2 regions of the Pseudomonas sp. PB103 genome follow, and region 2 is predicted to be linked to the other one. Evidence: riboswitches for the same ligand, from Rfam matches in the RefSeq annotation. Region 2 holds a riboswitch; the other holds the start of a gene.
What was found. Region 2 has a riboswitch for manganese ahead of EJA70_RS29810 (TMEM165/GDT1 family protein). Riboswitches for the same ligand answer to the same signal wherever they lie in the genome.

Region 1: it holds a riboswitch for manganese, as region 2 does, so the genes downstream of both, mntP (manganese efflux pump MntP) here and EJA70_RS29810 (TMEM165/GDT1 family protein) in region 2, are expected to answer to the same signal.

The regions. Positions count from the first base shown of each region.
Region 1 covers NZ_RWIL01000019.1:62,898-70,632, reverse strand. The annotation lists gene EJA70_RS03750 (cytochrome b/b6 domain-containing protein) at 1-148, opposite strand, end outside; gene EJA70_RS03745 (PepSY domain-containing protein) at 148-414, opposite strand; gene EJA70_RS03740 (response regulator) at 584-1,246, shown strand; gene EJA70_RS03735 (ATP-binding protein) at 1,243-2,616, shown strand; yybP-ykoY riboswitch at 2,800-2,969, shown strand; gene mntP (manganese efflux pump MntP) at 2,979-3,542, shown strand; gene EJA70_RS03725 (SDR family oxidoreductase) at 3,649-4,485, shown strand; gene EJA70_RS03720 (DUF72 domain-containing protein) at 4,445-5,194, opposite strand; gene EJA70_RS03715 (thiamine pyrophosphate-requiring protein) at 5,341-7,128, opposite strand; gene EJA70_RS03710 (cupin) at 7,429-7,735, shown strand, end outside.
Region 2 covers NZ_RWIL01000173.1:1,170-8,904, forward strand. The annotation lists gene EJA70_RS29800 (2-hydroxyacid dehydrogenase) at 1-793, shown strand, start outside; gene EJA70_RS29805 (class I SAM-dependent methyltransferase) at 826-1,824, shown strand; yybP-ykoY riboswitch at 1,876-1,998, shown strand; gene EJA70_RS29810 (TMEM165/GDT1 family protein) at 2,088-2,672, shown strand; gene EJA70_RS29815 (M48 family metallopeptidase) at 2,873-3,691, opposite strand; partial or broken gene EJA70_RS31495 (HAMP domain-containing protein) at 5,043-5,240, shown strand; gene EJA70_RS31500 (methyl-accepting chemotaxis protein) at 5,352-6,095, shown strand; gene EJA70_RS29825 (SOS response-associated peptidase) at 6,163-6,786, opposite strand; gene EJA70_RS29830 (putative signal transducing protein) at 6,823-7,083, opposite strand; gene EJA70_RS29835 (CPXCG motif-containing cysteine-rich protein) at 7,093-7,275, opposite strand; gene EJA70_RS29840 (1-acyl-sn-glycerol-3-phosphate acyltransferase) at 7,418-7,735, shown strand, end outside.

The DNA.
Region 1 (7,735 bases), on a different contig from region 2:
GCAGCCAGCCCATGGCGTAGTAACCGAGCCAGACATGCCAGTCGTCGCCGGCCTCATTGAAAAAATAATTGGCAACGAAAACCCCCGCGATGGACAGATGAAACAGTCGCACCACGGGGTCCCACAGGCGCAGGGACGCGCTCGGCATCAGCCCTTGATCTCGGTTTTCACCGCTTTACCGCTGACCGGATCGTGGTAGATCTCGACCTTGCGCTTGTCCTTGTCGAAACCGTAGATCTCATAGCAGTTGCCGTCAGTGACCTTGAACTTGCTGATCTCGTAACCCTGGGCTTTCAGTTGTTCCTGAAAGGCTTTCTGGTCTTGCCATTGCGAGCGCTCGGCGGTAGTGCATTGCGGACCGGCGACGGCCAGCGGGCTGGCAACGATGAGGGACAACAGCAGCAGTTTGCGCATGGAAACACTCTCGCTAGATGAGGAAGGCCCCACTGTGCAAAAGCAACCTTAGCGAAAGCTTAGTTGGCAACGAGTGGTTACATCTTTCCCGTCGGGCGGGCTGCCACGGCGGCCTGCGCAACGGCATCATGCCGCCGACCAACCCCCTTATTACCTCTAGAGAACTTCCATGCGCCTGCTTCTGGTCGAAGATGATCGTGCCCTCGGACAAGGCATCCGCGTTGCGCTGAGCAGCGAAGGTTATGCCCTCGACTGGTTGCAGGACGGAGTCAGCGCCTTGCATGCGTTGCGCACGGAAAGCTTTGATCTGCTGCTACTCGATCTTGGCCTGCCACGCCTCGACGGTCTGGCGCTGTTGCAGCAATTGCGCGGCGAGCAACATGACTTGCCGGTGCTGATCCTCACCGCTCGCGACGGCACTGCCGAGCGCATCGCGGGGCTCGATGCCGGCGCCGACGATTACCTGATCAAACCCTTCGATGTCGATGAGCTGAAGGCACGCATCCGCGCCTTGCTGCGACGCAGTCAGGGTCGCGCGCAACCGGTGCTGGAGCATGCGGGGGTGAGCCTCGATCCGGTCAGCCAGCAAGTGACCTGGCAAGGCAGTGATGTGGTGGTGACGCCGATGGAGTATCAGTTGCTCCATCAGTTGATGGCGCGCCCCGGCAAAGTGGTGACCCGCGAACGCTTGTCCCGGGCGTTGTATGGCTGGCAGGAGCGGGTCGAAAGCAACACCCTTGAAGTGCTGATTCACAACTTGCGCAAAAAACTCTCGGGCGAGTTGATCCGCACCGTGCGCGGCGTCGGCTACGTGCTGGAGCTCAAGCCATGAACTCGATACGGACACGGATTCTGCTGCCGGTGCTGATGCTGGTGTTGCTGGGTGATGTGCTGATCAGTTGGCTGGTGCTGCGCGACAGCCACCATGAAATCGAAGAGGTTTACGACGCGCAATTGGCGCAAAGCGCACGCCTGCTGCAAGGCGTGCTGGCGCAACGTGCGCCCGGCGACGACGACTGGCAACGGCTTCATCAGGCCTTCGACCAAGCGATGAGCCGGGTGGGCGATGGCGAGGCAGCGCATCCCTATGAGACCCGTCTGACGTTTCAGGTCTGGCGCAGCGACGGCCAATTGCTGATGCGTTCCGCCGAAGCGCCGGAGCTTGCGGCGCCGCCGACCACCGTGGGCTCTCACGATATTCTCGAGAACGGTCGCGACTGGTGTGCCTTTCTGCTCAAGGATCCGCAACAGGGATTGCTGATCTGGGTCGGTGAGCGTGACGACATTCGTCAGGATCTGATCCAACGCATCGTTGGCCATACGTTGTGGCCGAGTCTGATCGGGGTGCCGGCGCTCGCGGCACTGATCTGGCTGACCATCGGTTGGGGCCTGCAACCGCTGCGCGCGATGGCGCAATCGATCCGTGGACGCACCACCGAAACGCTGAAGCCACTCAATCTCAGCCCCCTGCCCCACGACCTCGAACCGATGCAGACGGCGCTCAATCGACTTTTGCAGCAGATCGACAATTTGCTCGCGCGGGAACGGCGCTTCATCGCCGACGCGGCCCATGAATTGCGCACGCCGCTGGCGATTCTGCGCATCCATGCGCAAAACGCGCAACTGGCCAGTACCGCGCAACAGCGCGACGAAGCCCTGGAGTTTCTGCTCAGCGCGGTGGATCGCGCCACACGCATTGCCAGCCAGTTGCTGACCATGGCGCGAATTGAACCGCGCCTGGCCAACCCACAGCGAAGTCCGGTGGAACTGACCGCACTGGTGCGTGAAGAACTCGCCGAGCTGGCGCCGCTGGCCATGGCAAAAGACATCGAACTGATCCTCGACAGCGACCACCACTGCCCGGTCGAAACCGACCCGGTGGCACTGGCCATCGCCCTGCAGAACCTGGTGACCAACGCACTGAACTTCGCCCCGCCCGGCAGCGAAGTGCGCGTTCAGGTGCAACCGCAAAGTGATGGCTCGGTGTACATCAGCGTCGAGGATGCCGGCCCGGGCATCAACGAAACTGATTACGCGCGACTGTTCGAACGTTTCTACAGCCAGGGCCACGCCAATGGCGCCGGACTGGGCCTGGCGATTGTGCAAATGATCGTCAGCAAGATCGGCAGCACCCTGCAGCTGTACAACCGGCCGCAGGGTGGCTTGTGCGCTGAACTGCGGATCAATCAGGCGCAACGCTGACCATCACAGAACATACTTTGTGTGCCGAAAGGACGTGGCTTGTGGAAAGGCCCCGGATCTCAGGGATTGAGGGGAGCATGTTCAAAGCACCACAAAAGCAATTCCCCACTGCAAAAGCAGCATCAGAACGCCGACATTTCTCTGCGCTTTTGACAAAATTTTCATGTTTGCCCGCATAAGATCCGCACCCTCGTTGGGGAGTAGCCTGTTTCCGAGCCTTTCGGAAGCGTTCGTATCAACATTCTCGGCAACATGCCGTGGTGCGAACACCTTTTGGTTGGTGAGACCGACGACACATCCATGCCTAAAGTCGGGCGTGTGGTTGTGTCGTTGACTCATAGCCCGACTGGAAGTACACCACCGTGAATCCCGTTTCCCTCATCTTCCTCGCGCTGGCCATGTCCACGGATGCGTTTGCAGCCGCCATCGGCAAAGGTTCCAGCCTGCACAAACCGCGCCTGACCGAAGCCCTGCGCACGGGTCTGATCTTCGGTGTGATCGAAGCCATCACCCCGATCATCGGCTGGTTGATCGGCCAGGCTGCCACTCGCTGGGTGTCCGAATGGGACCACTGGATCGCCTTCACCCTGCTGCTGATTCTCGGCTTGCACATGATTTACAACGGCCTCAAACACGAAGACGAAGCAGAGGAAAAACCGGGGCAACATTCCTTCCTGATCCTCGCGGTGACCGCGTTCGCCACCAGCATCGATGCGCTGGCAGTCGGCGTCGGCCTGGCGTTTGTCGACGTGAACATCTGGGTGGCAGCGGCCGCGATCGGTCTGGCAACCATGACCATGGTGACCATTGGCGTGATGCTCGGTCGGGTGCTGGGTGCGGTGGTCGGCAAACGCGCCGAAATCGTTGGTGGTGTGGTGCTGATGATTGTTGGTACGACGATTTTGTATGAGCACCTGTCAGTTTGATCCGACGCTATTGATGAGCTCTCCTCATGGGTTTATGCAGCGCCAACTCTATTGTTGAGCGGATAGCCGCCATATAAGGTGCTGCATTCACTAGAGGAGAGACGCCATGCCTACCCCGTCCGAGGTTATTGTCGTCATCGGTGCCGGCTCGATCGGTCAAGCCATCGCTCGCAGAGTCAGCGTTGGCAAACACGTCGTAGTGGCGGACTTGAAGCAAGAAAATGCCGATGCCGCTGCCCGCGTCCTGCTCGACGCCGGGTTCGCCGTCACGACCGCTGTGGTCGACGTGGCTTCGCGCGAATCGATCGAGGCGCTGGTGCGCACCGCCACTGCACTGGGCCCAGTCACCGGGGTCATTCACGCCGCTGGTGTTTCACCTTCGCAAGCGCCTGTGGCAACTATTCTTCGCGTTGATCTGTATGGCACCGCCGTAGTCCTCGAAGCGTTTGGCAACGTGATTGCCCCGGGCGGCAGCGCGATCGTCATCGCCTCGCAATCCGGGCACCGTTTGCCGGCCTTGAGTGCCGAGCAAAACAAGGCGCTGGCGACGACTCCTGCGGACGATCTGTTGGCTCTGCCGATGCTTCAGGCCGATCAGATCATTGATCCCCTGCACGCCTATCAAATCTCCAAACGCGGCAATTCATTGCGCGTGATGGCCGAAGCGGTGCGCTGGGGCAAACGCGGTGCGCGGGTCAACACGATCAGTCCGGGGATTATCTTCACGCCACTGGCGCGCGACGAATTGAATGGCCCCCGCGGTGCGGGTTACCGCCGCATGATCGAACTGAGCCCGGCCGGGCGCGGCGGTACGCCTGATGAAGTCGGTGCCGTTGGCGCGCTGCTCATGGGACCTGATGGTACGTTCATTACCGGCAGCGACTTTTTGATGGATGGCGGCGTTACCGCGGCCTATTGGTACGGTGATCTGGCGCCGCAATGATGCTCTCGTGAACCAGCGTCAAGGCGTTTCCGAGCGCTGCGCCGCTGGCAGTGTTGTCGAAAATGCACCAGATGGTGGCGCCCGCCGCCACCGCGGTTTGCAAGGCTTGCGCCAGTGTTTGCAGAAAGGGCAAATCGTAGGCGCTGTGGTAAATGCGCGGTGAGCCGTGCAGTCGCCAATAGCGCAAACCAGCCCAGCCACCCGCAGTTGCATCATTGCTGATGCGTGACGGATTGACGACTGCCTGGGCGATTTGGAAAGTGACGAGTAATGGCCCGGCATTCACCCACGATTCATGCCGGGGCTCCAGCACAACGGCGCCGTTGAAACGTTGACGCAACGCCTTGAAAAAGCCTTGGGCAATTGACGCGTCGAACGCCAGTGAAGGTGGCAGTTGCACCAGCAGGCACCCCAAGCGCTGACCCAATCCGCCGCATTGCGCGAAAAACGCCTCCAGCGCGGCTTCACAATCTACCAACCGCCGTTCATGGGTGATGTGCCTGGGCACCTTTACCGAAAACCGAAACGTCTCTGGAACCGAATCGGCCCAACGCTCGTAAGTCTGTCGACGGTGCGGACGATAGAACGAACTGTTGATTTCCACGCCGTCTAAGCGTGCTGCGTAGCGTTGCAAGTGCGTGCCTTCAAGCGGAAACACTGGCCAATATTCTCGCCCGAGACTCCATCCGGCACAGCCAATAAAAATCAAAACCCACCTCCAAAAGCCACCTGCAAGCGTTGCCCAAGGCCAGGGCCGCGATCGGCGGATCTTTTGCTTCCGGTTTTAAAAAACAAGTCAAAAGATCGCAGCCTGCGGCAACTCCTGGAGGGGTCTCCGTTTAGTGCGGAATCGGGTTATTTTTTGCCTGGCAGGACTGAGCTCAGCACCTGCTTGGCGGCTTGCACGATAATGCCCGCTTCGTCCGGATCGCCCTTGAGCAGCGTCGTGGCGAGTTTCTTCGCTTGCTCAAGCTTGATGTGCGGCGGCAGCGGCGGCACGTTCGGGTCGGTTTTGAACTCGATCACCACCGGCACATCCGACGCCAGAGCCTGCTCCCAGGCGCCGGCAACGTCTTCTTCGCGATCGACGAAAATACCTTTCAGGCCGATGGAAATCGCAAACAGGTGGTAAGGCACGTCCGGAATGCTCTGCGAAGCCTCGAATTTCGGATCGCCCTCCATCACACGTTGCTCCCACGTGACCTGATTGAGGTCTTCGTTGTTGAACACCGCACAGATCCATTTCGGGCTCGCCCACTGCCGCCAATATTTGGCCACGGTGATCAGCTCGGCCATGTTGTTCATCTGCATCGCGCCGTCGCCCACCAAGGCGATGACCGAGCGCTCGGGATAAGCGAATTTTGCAGCAATCGCATAAGGCACCGCCGCGCCCATCGAGGCCAGTCCACCGGACAGTGAGCACTGCATGCCTCGGCGGATCTTCAGGTCGCGGGCGTACCAGTTGGCACAGGAACCCGAGTCGCTGGTGATGATCGCCTGCTCCGGCAGGCGTGGCGACAGCTCATACACCACCCTTTGCGGATTGATCGGGTCGGCTTTGGCCATTGCGCGTTTTTCCAGGGTTTTCTCCCAGGTGCCGCGCCAGCCTTCGACCTTCTTGCGCCATTTGCCTGAGGTCTTCTGCTCCAGCAGCGGCAACAACGCCGCCAGGGTTTCCGCCGAATCCCCGACCAGATTGACCTCCATCGGATAGCGCAAGCTGAGCATGTCGGGCTGCAAATCGATCTGCACACCACGGGCGTGGCCTTCCTTGGGTAGAAATTCGGCGTACGGGAACCCCGAACCGATCATCAGCAAGGTGTCGCATTCGTTCATCAATTTGTAGCTGGGCTCGGTGCCGAGCAGGCCGATGCTGCCAGTGACCCACGGTAGATCGTCGGGTAACGCAGCTTTCCCCAGCAGTGCTTTGGCGACCCCGGCACCGAGCTTTTCCGCCACCGCAATCACTTGATCGGTCGCCTGCAAGGCGCCGGCACCAACCAGAATGGCGACCTTTTCACCGGCGTTCAAAACGTCGGCGGCACGTTGCAGATCCGCTTCGTAGGGCAACACTTTCGGTTTCGTGTAACCGACCCCGGAGTGCGCCGTGCCATGGGCGCGGGCCGGCGCTTCGTAAGGCAGATCCTGCAAATCGTTGGGCAGAATGATCGCCGTCACGCGGCGCTCGCCAACGGCCGTACGGACTGCGCGGTCGAGGAGATGGCGCACTTGCGACGGCACTGAAGCCTGCTGCACAAAGGCGCCAGCGACGTCCTTGAACATCGAGACCAGATCAAGCTCTTGTTGGTAATGACTGCCCAACGCAGTGCGCGCCTGCTGACCGACAATGGCCAGCACCGGCATGTGATCCATTCGCGCGTCGTAGAGCCCGGTGATCAAGTGCGACGCACCAGGGCCTGAGGTGGCGATGCAGACGCCCAACTCCCCCGTGAACTTGGCATGGGCCGAGGCCATGAATGCGGCCATTTCCTCATGGCGCGCCTGGACGAATTCGATCTTGCCCTTGGCCCGACTGAGCGCGCCGAACACGCCGTTGATGCCATCGCCCGGATAGCCAAAAATCCGCGTAACGCCCCATTCACTGAGCCGCTCAACCAGAAAATCTCCCACTGTCATCGTCATTTCGATCCTCATCCTTCACCAATGCATGGAGCGTTCCCGGCAGAACATTGACCGGGAGGTGTAAGGTCTGGACAGCCGCGCTGACGGCGAAGTTTCGATTGATTTGCGCGGTGCTGGCATAAGATGCGGCCGCTTTGCGCCCCAGCGGGAGCAAGCTCCCTCGCCACACTTGCCGGCAACACCCGTTACCGAGAAGCAAACAAGCGCCGGATCGCCTTTTATCAGTTGCTCGACGAGTTTTTCTGAGGCGCACGCCCTCCTTCGCTGTCCACCGATCAATGCAGATTGGAGGGGTGACGAATGACAGAAGCACGTGCGGTGTTGGTGCAAGCCTTGCGGCTTGAGTGCAACGACTGGGTGCCCAATAACCAGCGTTTGCCGGTATTGATTTATCCCAAGGCGATTGCCATCGAAGGGGACGAGCCGGCGGCTCTGTTCGAGCACACCTTCGACGCCAACGGCTGGCCCAGCCAATGGCGCTACGGAATTTACGATTTCCATCACTATCACACCGAAGGCCACGAAGTACTGGGGGTCGCCGTGGGCCATGCGCGGCTAATGCTCGGTGGCCCGCAAGGGCATGTGCTGGACGTCAGCGCCGGCGATG
Region 2 (7,735 bases):
TCTGATCGACGCCGCCGCCATGGCCGCCAACCCCGATCTGAAGCTGATTCTGATTGCCGCCACCGGCACCAACAACGTCGATCTCGCCGCCGCACGCGCCCACGGCATCACCGTATGCAACTGCCAGGGTTACGGCACGCCATCGGTAGCGCAACACACGATCATGCTGCTGCTCAATCTCGCCACGCGCCTGGCCGATTACCAGAAAGCCGTCGGCGCGGGGCGCTGGCAGCAAGCCAAACAGTTCTGCCTGCTCGACTATCCGATCGTTGAACTGCAAGGCAAAACCCTCGGTTTGCTCGGTCATGGCGAACTCGGCGGTGCCGTGGCGCGACTGGCCGAAGCCTTCGGCATGCGCGTACTGCTCGGGCAAATTCCCGGACGCCCTGCCCGCCCGGATCGCTTGCCGCTGGATGAATTGCTGCCGCAAGTTGACGCCCTCACCCTGCACTGCCCGCTCAACGAACACACTCGCCACTTCATCGGTGCGCGCGAGCTGGCGTCGATGAAACCCGGCGCCTTCGTGGTCAACACCGCGCGTGGCGGCCTGATCGACGAGCAGGCGCTGGCCGATGCCCTGCGCAACGGTCACCTCGGCGGCGCGGCCACCGATGTGCTGAGTGTCGAGCCACCGACTCAAGGCAATCCGCTACTGGCCGCCGACATCCCGCGCCTCATCGTCACGCCGCACAACGCTTGGGGCAGTGTCGAAGCGCGGCAGCGCATCGTCGGCCAATTGACCGAAAACGCTCAGGCGTTCTTCAGCGCTAAGGCGCTGCGGGTCGTCAGTTGATAAACTGCGGCACTTTTTTTTGAGGAGCAGTTATGGATCCGCGCAGTGAAGTACTGCTTCGTCAGCCCGAGTTGTTTCAAGGATCGTTGTTGCTCGCCGGTTTGCCCGCCGATGATTTGCTCGGGCGCTTGCCCAATGCGTTCGGCTGGTGCTGGCATGCCGGCGATCAAGCGGCGCTGGACGCCCGTTTCGAAGGTCGCAGCCATTTCGGCGTGAATGTCCCGGAGCGTGAGTTCGACAGCGCCGTGGTGTTCTTGCCCAAGTCCAAGGACCTGACCGACTACATCCTCAATGCCGTGGCTTCGCGTCTGGCTGGGCGTGAAGTGTTTCTGGTCGGGGAAAAGCGCAGCGGCATCGAAGGTGCCTCCAAGCAGCTCAACCCGTTCGGCAAGCCACGCAAGCTCGACAGCGCGCGGCACTGCCAACTCTGGCAAGTGACCGTGGCCAACGCCCCTGAAGCGAAATCCCTGGAAAGCCTGGCGCAGACTTATGAATTGCCACTGGCTGAAGGCCCGTTGAAAGTCATCAGCCTGCCGGGCGTGTTCAGCCACGGCCGACTGGATCGCGGCAGCGCTTTGTTGCTGGAGCATCTGGACAAGTTGCCGAGCGGCCATCTGCTCGATTTCGGTTGCGGTGCCGGTGTGTTGGGCGCTGCGGTCAAACGTCGCTATCCGCACAATCAGGTGACGTTGCTCGACGTCGATGCGTTTGCTGCTGCCAGCAGTCGCTTGACCTTGGCCGCCAACGGTCTGGAAGCCGAGGTGCTGACCGGTGACGGTATCGATGCGGCGCCGATGGGGTTGAACGCGATTCTGAGCAACCCGCCGTTCCATGTCGGCGTGCACACCGATTATTTCGCTACCGAGAACTTGCTGCGAAAAGCGGCCAAACATCTGAAAAACGGCGGCGAACTGCGCTTGGTCGCCAACAGCTTTCTCAAGTATCAACCGCTGATCGAGGAGCATCTGGGCGTGTGTGCGATCAAGGCCGAAGGCAATGGTTTCCGCATCTACCGGGCCAAGCGCGAGTAGAACTTCTTTCAAAAAAGAGGCTTGCTCAATCGGATTTGCCTAGGCAGAATCCGCTCCGTCCTAGGGGAGTAGTCTCCCACGAGCGCCAAGCTCGTCCGGCATACGTCAACATACTTGATCCTCAGATCATGGCGTATGCGACCCAAGCGTCCGCAGCAGACGGATCGCAGGGTTTGACAAGACCTATGACACGCACACCTTACCCGGGGCGGGAAGGCTGTACGTGTCATAGCCGTGTCGACCCGCCCCTTAGGAAAATCCTGATGCTGGACTCGTTACTCGTTCCCACCGCAATCGTTGCCTTGGCCGAAATCGGCGACAAGACGCAACTGCTCGCGCTGATTCTCGCCGCTCGCTTCCGCAAACCCTGGCCGATCATTGCCGGTATTGTCGCCGCGACCCTGGCCAACCACGCAGCAGCCGGTGCGGTCGGCGCCTGGTTCGGCAGTTTCTTTTCTGACTCGGTCCTGCACTGGATTCTCGCCGCAAGCTTCACGGCCACCGCGCTGTGGACACTGGTCCCGGACAAAATGGACGACGATGAAACCAGCACCGCACGCAAGTTCGGGCCGTTCCTGACCACGCTGATCGCGTTTTTCCTGGCTGAAATGGGTGACAAGACTCAGGTCGCGACGGTGATGCTCGCCGCGCAATACCCGGAACTGTGGCTGGTGATTATCGGGACGACGGCGGGCATGTTGATTGCCAACGTGCCGGTGGTGTTGGCGGGTAATTTTGCTGCCGACAAATTGCCGCTGACCTTGATCCGTCGCCTGGCGGCTTCGGCGTTCATGATTCTGGCAATCGTGGCGGTGTACAAGGCGATGCAGAGCAGCGGCTGGGTTTAACCCCCGTCTACTGAACCACCCAAAACCTGTGGTGAGGGGATTTATCCCCGATGGGGCGCGAAGCGCCCCCAAACCTGCTGCCTCAGAGTGTCAGACATAACGCATTTGCAGGTTTTGGGGCTGCTTCGCAGCCCATCGGGGATAAATCCCCTCGCCACAACAGCCCTCCCAACCTGAAGAATCGTTGTGTCCTTCGACTCTTAGGACTTCGGGGCTTGTTCGTACAGCGGCATTACCTTCGGAATCGCCGCCTGCAACGAAGCGATCCGGCTGGCCGACGCCGGGTGAGTGCTCATGAACTCCGGCGGCGAACCTTCCGAGGCCTTGCTCATCTTGTTCCACAAGGTGATCGCGGCGTTCGGGTTGTAGCCGGCACGAGCAGCCAGTTCCAGACCAATCAGGTCGGCTTCGTTTTCGTTGGCTCGGCTGTTCGGCAGGGTCATGCCGTAGTTGGCCACGGTGTCGGCCAGCGCCAGACTGTCCTGACCCAGACCAAGCAATGCGCCTGCGCCCTGCTTGGCCATTTCAATCCCGTACGCCTTGGACATCGCTTCACGACCGTGCTCGCGCAGGGCGTGGGCGATTTCATGGCCCATGACCGCGGCGATTTCATCGTCGGTGAGTTTCAGGCTGTCGATCAGCCCGGTGTAGAAAATGATCTTGCCGCCAGGCCCGCAGTTGGCGTTGAGTTCGTCACTCTTGATCAGATTGACTTCCCACTGCCATTGCGCCGCATCCGGGCGGAAGTTCGGCGCCTGTGCGATCAAACGGTTGGCGATCGCCTGAACCCGCTTGGCCTCAGGGCTGGTCTTGTCCAGCACACCTTTGCTGGACGCCTCGCCGACGGTCTTCTGATACGACTGGGCATACATCTGGTCGACCTCTTGCGAGGACAGCATGCTGAACATGTACTGCTTGCGCTCCACCCCCACGGCGCCGCCGCTGGTGGTGTTGACCGACTGACAACCGGCCAGCAACAGCGCTGCGCTCAGTGCACTTACAACCAATGTCTTGTTCATTCAAAAGCTCCCTGAAAACCTGTCGCGTATCCTAGGCGGGTAATTGTATCGGCGCCAGATACAACGGACGTGTTGTAGCGCCTTTCAGACATTTCCCACCGCAGCTGTCGTAAAAAATTCACACCACCGACCAGCCCACAACAACTGCGGCACGCAGTGATCCATTTGCGACATGCCCTGCCAATTCCACCCTGCCACGCTCATGGCGCCCTGCCCGCTGCCGATACATCACCGCAGACGTCCTCTTGCGTGCGGAGCTCCCATGAAGTTCAAGTCGATCCAGTTTTCCGTCGCCGCCCTGGCTGGCGCCATTGTGCTCAGCGTGGTGGCGGCGCTGGTGCTGTATGCGCTGTTTGCCGGCGCCCGCACCCAGGAGATGGTGCAGCAGCGCACCCAGGCGCAGTTCGAGCAAGTCATCGAACAACGCCTGAGCGCACTGGCGCAAACCCAGGTCAGCCAGATCCAGCGCGAGCTCGAAGCGCCACTGCTGATTGCCGGCGGCCTGGTACGGGTCAACGCCCTGCTCGGCACGCCGGGCGCCGATGGCCAGCCGCGCCTGAGCGTCAGCCGCGAGCAACTGATCAGCCTGATCAAAGAGAACGTCGAAAAGAACCCGAAGATTCTCGGCACCTACATCGGCTGGGAGAAAAACGCCCTCGATCACAATGACGCGGCTTACGTCGGCACCCGCGTGGTCGGCATCGATGCGGCCAACGGGCGCTTTCTGCCGTGGTGGTTCCGCAATGACGACGGCACGCTGGGCCTGGACAAACTGGCCGACGTCGATGACCAGAAAGTCCTCTCCACCGGCGTGCGCGCCAGCGAGTACTACCTGTGCTCGAAAGAGAGCAAAAAGTCCTGCGTGATCGATCCGGCACCGTACAAGGTCGGCGACAAGATCGTCATGCTCGCCTCCTTCATTGAACCGATCATGCTCAACGGCACCTTCCAGGGCATCGTCGGCGCCGACCTGTCGGTGAACTTCATTCAGGAAATGCTCCTCGGCGCGAACCAGAAGCTCTACAGCGGCGCCGGTGAAATGGCCTTGGTCGGCGGCAATGGCCGGATCGTTGCCTACACCAAGGACCCGAGCAAATTCGGCGAGAAAATCAGCGACATCCTCGACGCCGAGCAAACGGCCAACATGGCCAATCTCAAACGCGGCGAGGTGACTTACTCGGTCAACAAGGACAAGGGCCGCATCGAGTTGTACCTGCCGTTCGGCATCGGCCAGACCGACGCGCGCTGGACACTGATGCTGCAATTGCCGCTCAACGCGGTGATGGCCGATCTGCAGAAACTGCAGGGCGACCTTGATGCGCAACGCAAGTCCGACACCTTCGGCATGGCCATGGTCGGTCTGCTGATCGCCGGCCTTGGCTTGCTGGTGATCTGGCTGGTCGGCCACGGCATTGCCCGGCCGTTGAAGCAGATGGTCGCGATGCTCAACGACATCGCTCAGGGTGAAGGTGACCTGACCCGCCGCTTGAGCAGTGATCGCAGCGATGAACTCGGTTCGATCGCCAAGGGCTTCAACACCTTCCTGGCCAAATTGCAGGCGATGATCACGCAGGTGGTGACGTCAGTGCAAAGCGTCAGCGATTCCTCGGAGCACACCGCCGACATCGCCATTCGCACCAACATCGGCATCCAGAAACAAATGGCCGAGATCGATCAGGTCGCCACCGCCGTGCAGGAAATGACCGCCACCGCGCAGGACGTTGCGCGCAATGCGACGCAGGCTGCACAAGCCGCCAGCCATGCCGATCAAGCGGCCAGTCAGGGCATGCAGATCGTCCGCGACACGTCCAATTCGATCGGCGTGCTGGCGCTGGAAATCGGCAAAGCCGTGGGCGTGGTACAGACGCTGGCGAAGGACAGCGAGAACATCAACGCGATCCTCACAGCGATTCGCGGGATCGCCGAGCAGACCAATTTGCTCGCGCTGAATGCGGCGATTGAAGCGGCACGTGCCGGCGAGCAAGGTCGCGGTTTCGCGGTGGTGGCGGATGAGGTGCGCAATCTGGCGCAGAAAACGCAGAAGGCCACCGAAGAAATCCAGAGCATGATCCAGCAACTGCAACAGGGCACCCGCGACGTGGTGCGGGTCATGGAAGACAGTCAGAACCGCACCGACGAAAGCGTGCAGCACGCGGCGAAAGCGGCTGAGGCGCTGGAGACGATTACCCAGGCGGTGTCGGTGATCAACGACATGAACACGCAGATTGCCAGTGCGGCGGAAGAGCAGAGCGCGGTGGCGGATGACATCAATCGCAACGTGATCAACATTGGACAGGTGGCCAATGAAGTGGCGGGCGGTGCGGATGAGTCGAGCTCGGCGAGTGCCGATTTGACCAAGTTGGCGGAACAGCAGCGGCGGTTGATCAATCAGTTCAAGGTTTAAGGGCAAGATCAAAAGATCGCAGCCTTCGGCAGCTCCTACAGAGGCTGCGATCTTTTCGCTTTTCAAATTAACCCGGGGTCAGGCACTCCGGGCCATTGAGTTTGGGATCATTGATCAGGTTCGCCAACACCCGCTCACGCAATGCGACCGGTTCACTGGCCAGCAACCCTTGCAACACATGCAACGGCGTCTGCGGATCGAGCCACGCCGCCTGCCCCGCCTCATCGAGAATCAACGGCCGGCGTTGACTCGACGCCGGCTGAGTAATCACCGCCGTGCTCAACCAGACCTGTTCCTGCACCGGATACGCCTCCCAGATCGCCGCAAAAAACAGCGACGAACCCTCGCCCGGCGTCAGCCAGAACGGCCGCTTGCGCTGGGTCCCGCGCCATTCGTAAAACCCGTTCGCCGGCAGCAGGCAGCGACGCTGGCGCAGCGCCTCACGAAACATCGGTTGCTCGGCGACGGTTTCCGCGCGGGCATGCGCCGGGGTTTTCGACAGATCGGTCAGCCACGGCGGCGTCAGGCCCCAACGGGCGCGGGCCAGGGCGCGCTCGCCGTCTTCACCGGCACGCAGCATCAACACCGAATCATTGGGGGAAATGTTCCACTGCGCCTGCTGATCGGCGGGAAAACCTGGCAGGGCCGCGAAATCGCGGTTCCAGCGAAACAGGGCATAACGTCCACACATGGGGCAACACGGCTCTGAAGTAAAACGAAGCTCAGCCTAACAGACCAGCGTTCCGGGGAAGCTCTCCGGTTCATCGCCGGGCAGCGGCAGCGCGGCATTGTACGCGGTGATCAACTCGCGGGCGTATTCGGCCTGGTCGTTATCGACGGACAGTGCCAACAACCCGAAGATCGGCAATTCGCCCGTACCACCGAGCAAATCGCGGCCAACCAGATGCGCCTCGATGCCTTCGCTGGCAAGCATGCCCTTGAGCATTTCGCCTTCCATCAGGTTTTCCGGCTCGTAGATTCGCTGCATGGGCGCGCCTCACTCGTTTTCGCTGAAGACTTCCAGAAACCAGTCCTCTTCGTGTACCTGCAAGACAAACGTGATTGGCCGGCAACACACCTGACAATCTTCGATATAGGTCTGATCGCCACCGGACAGGTCCACTGACGTCTCGACCGTTTCCCCACAATAAGGACATTCGTATTCAGCAGGTTCCAGCATCGCGGTCTCCCAAGTGACTTGTGCGTATAATCGCCGGTCTATTTGCAGGGCTATTTTTGTCTGGCTACCTTTTCAGACCGTGCCCCGTTGGTTTTCGATCAAAACCTTTACTTACCCTAGCCGTTTCCAACAAGAGAGCATGATGGGCGAATTCGATGCCATCCGACCTTACGACGACAGCGAAGTACCTGTGGTACTGGCAAGACTGCTCGGCGACAAGGCGTTTCTAGATATCCTCACCCACTTCCGCTTCCCGCGTTTTGCCGGTGCATTCGGCTGGATGCTCAAACCACTTATAGCCCATCGGCTGCGTCGTGAGTTCGCCGACGTGACCTCGGTGGCGACGTTGCAGGACAAGGTCGAGTCCTACGTCGACCACACCATCGAGCGCGCCACCGACGGCGTGACCTACACCGGTGTCGAGCAATTCAAGTCGGGCAGCGCCTATCTGTTCATCGCC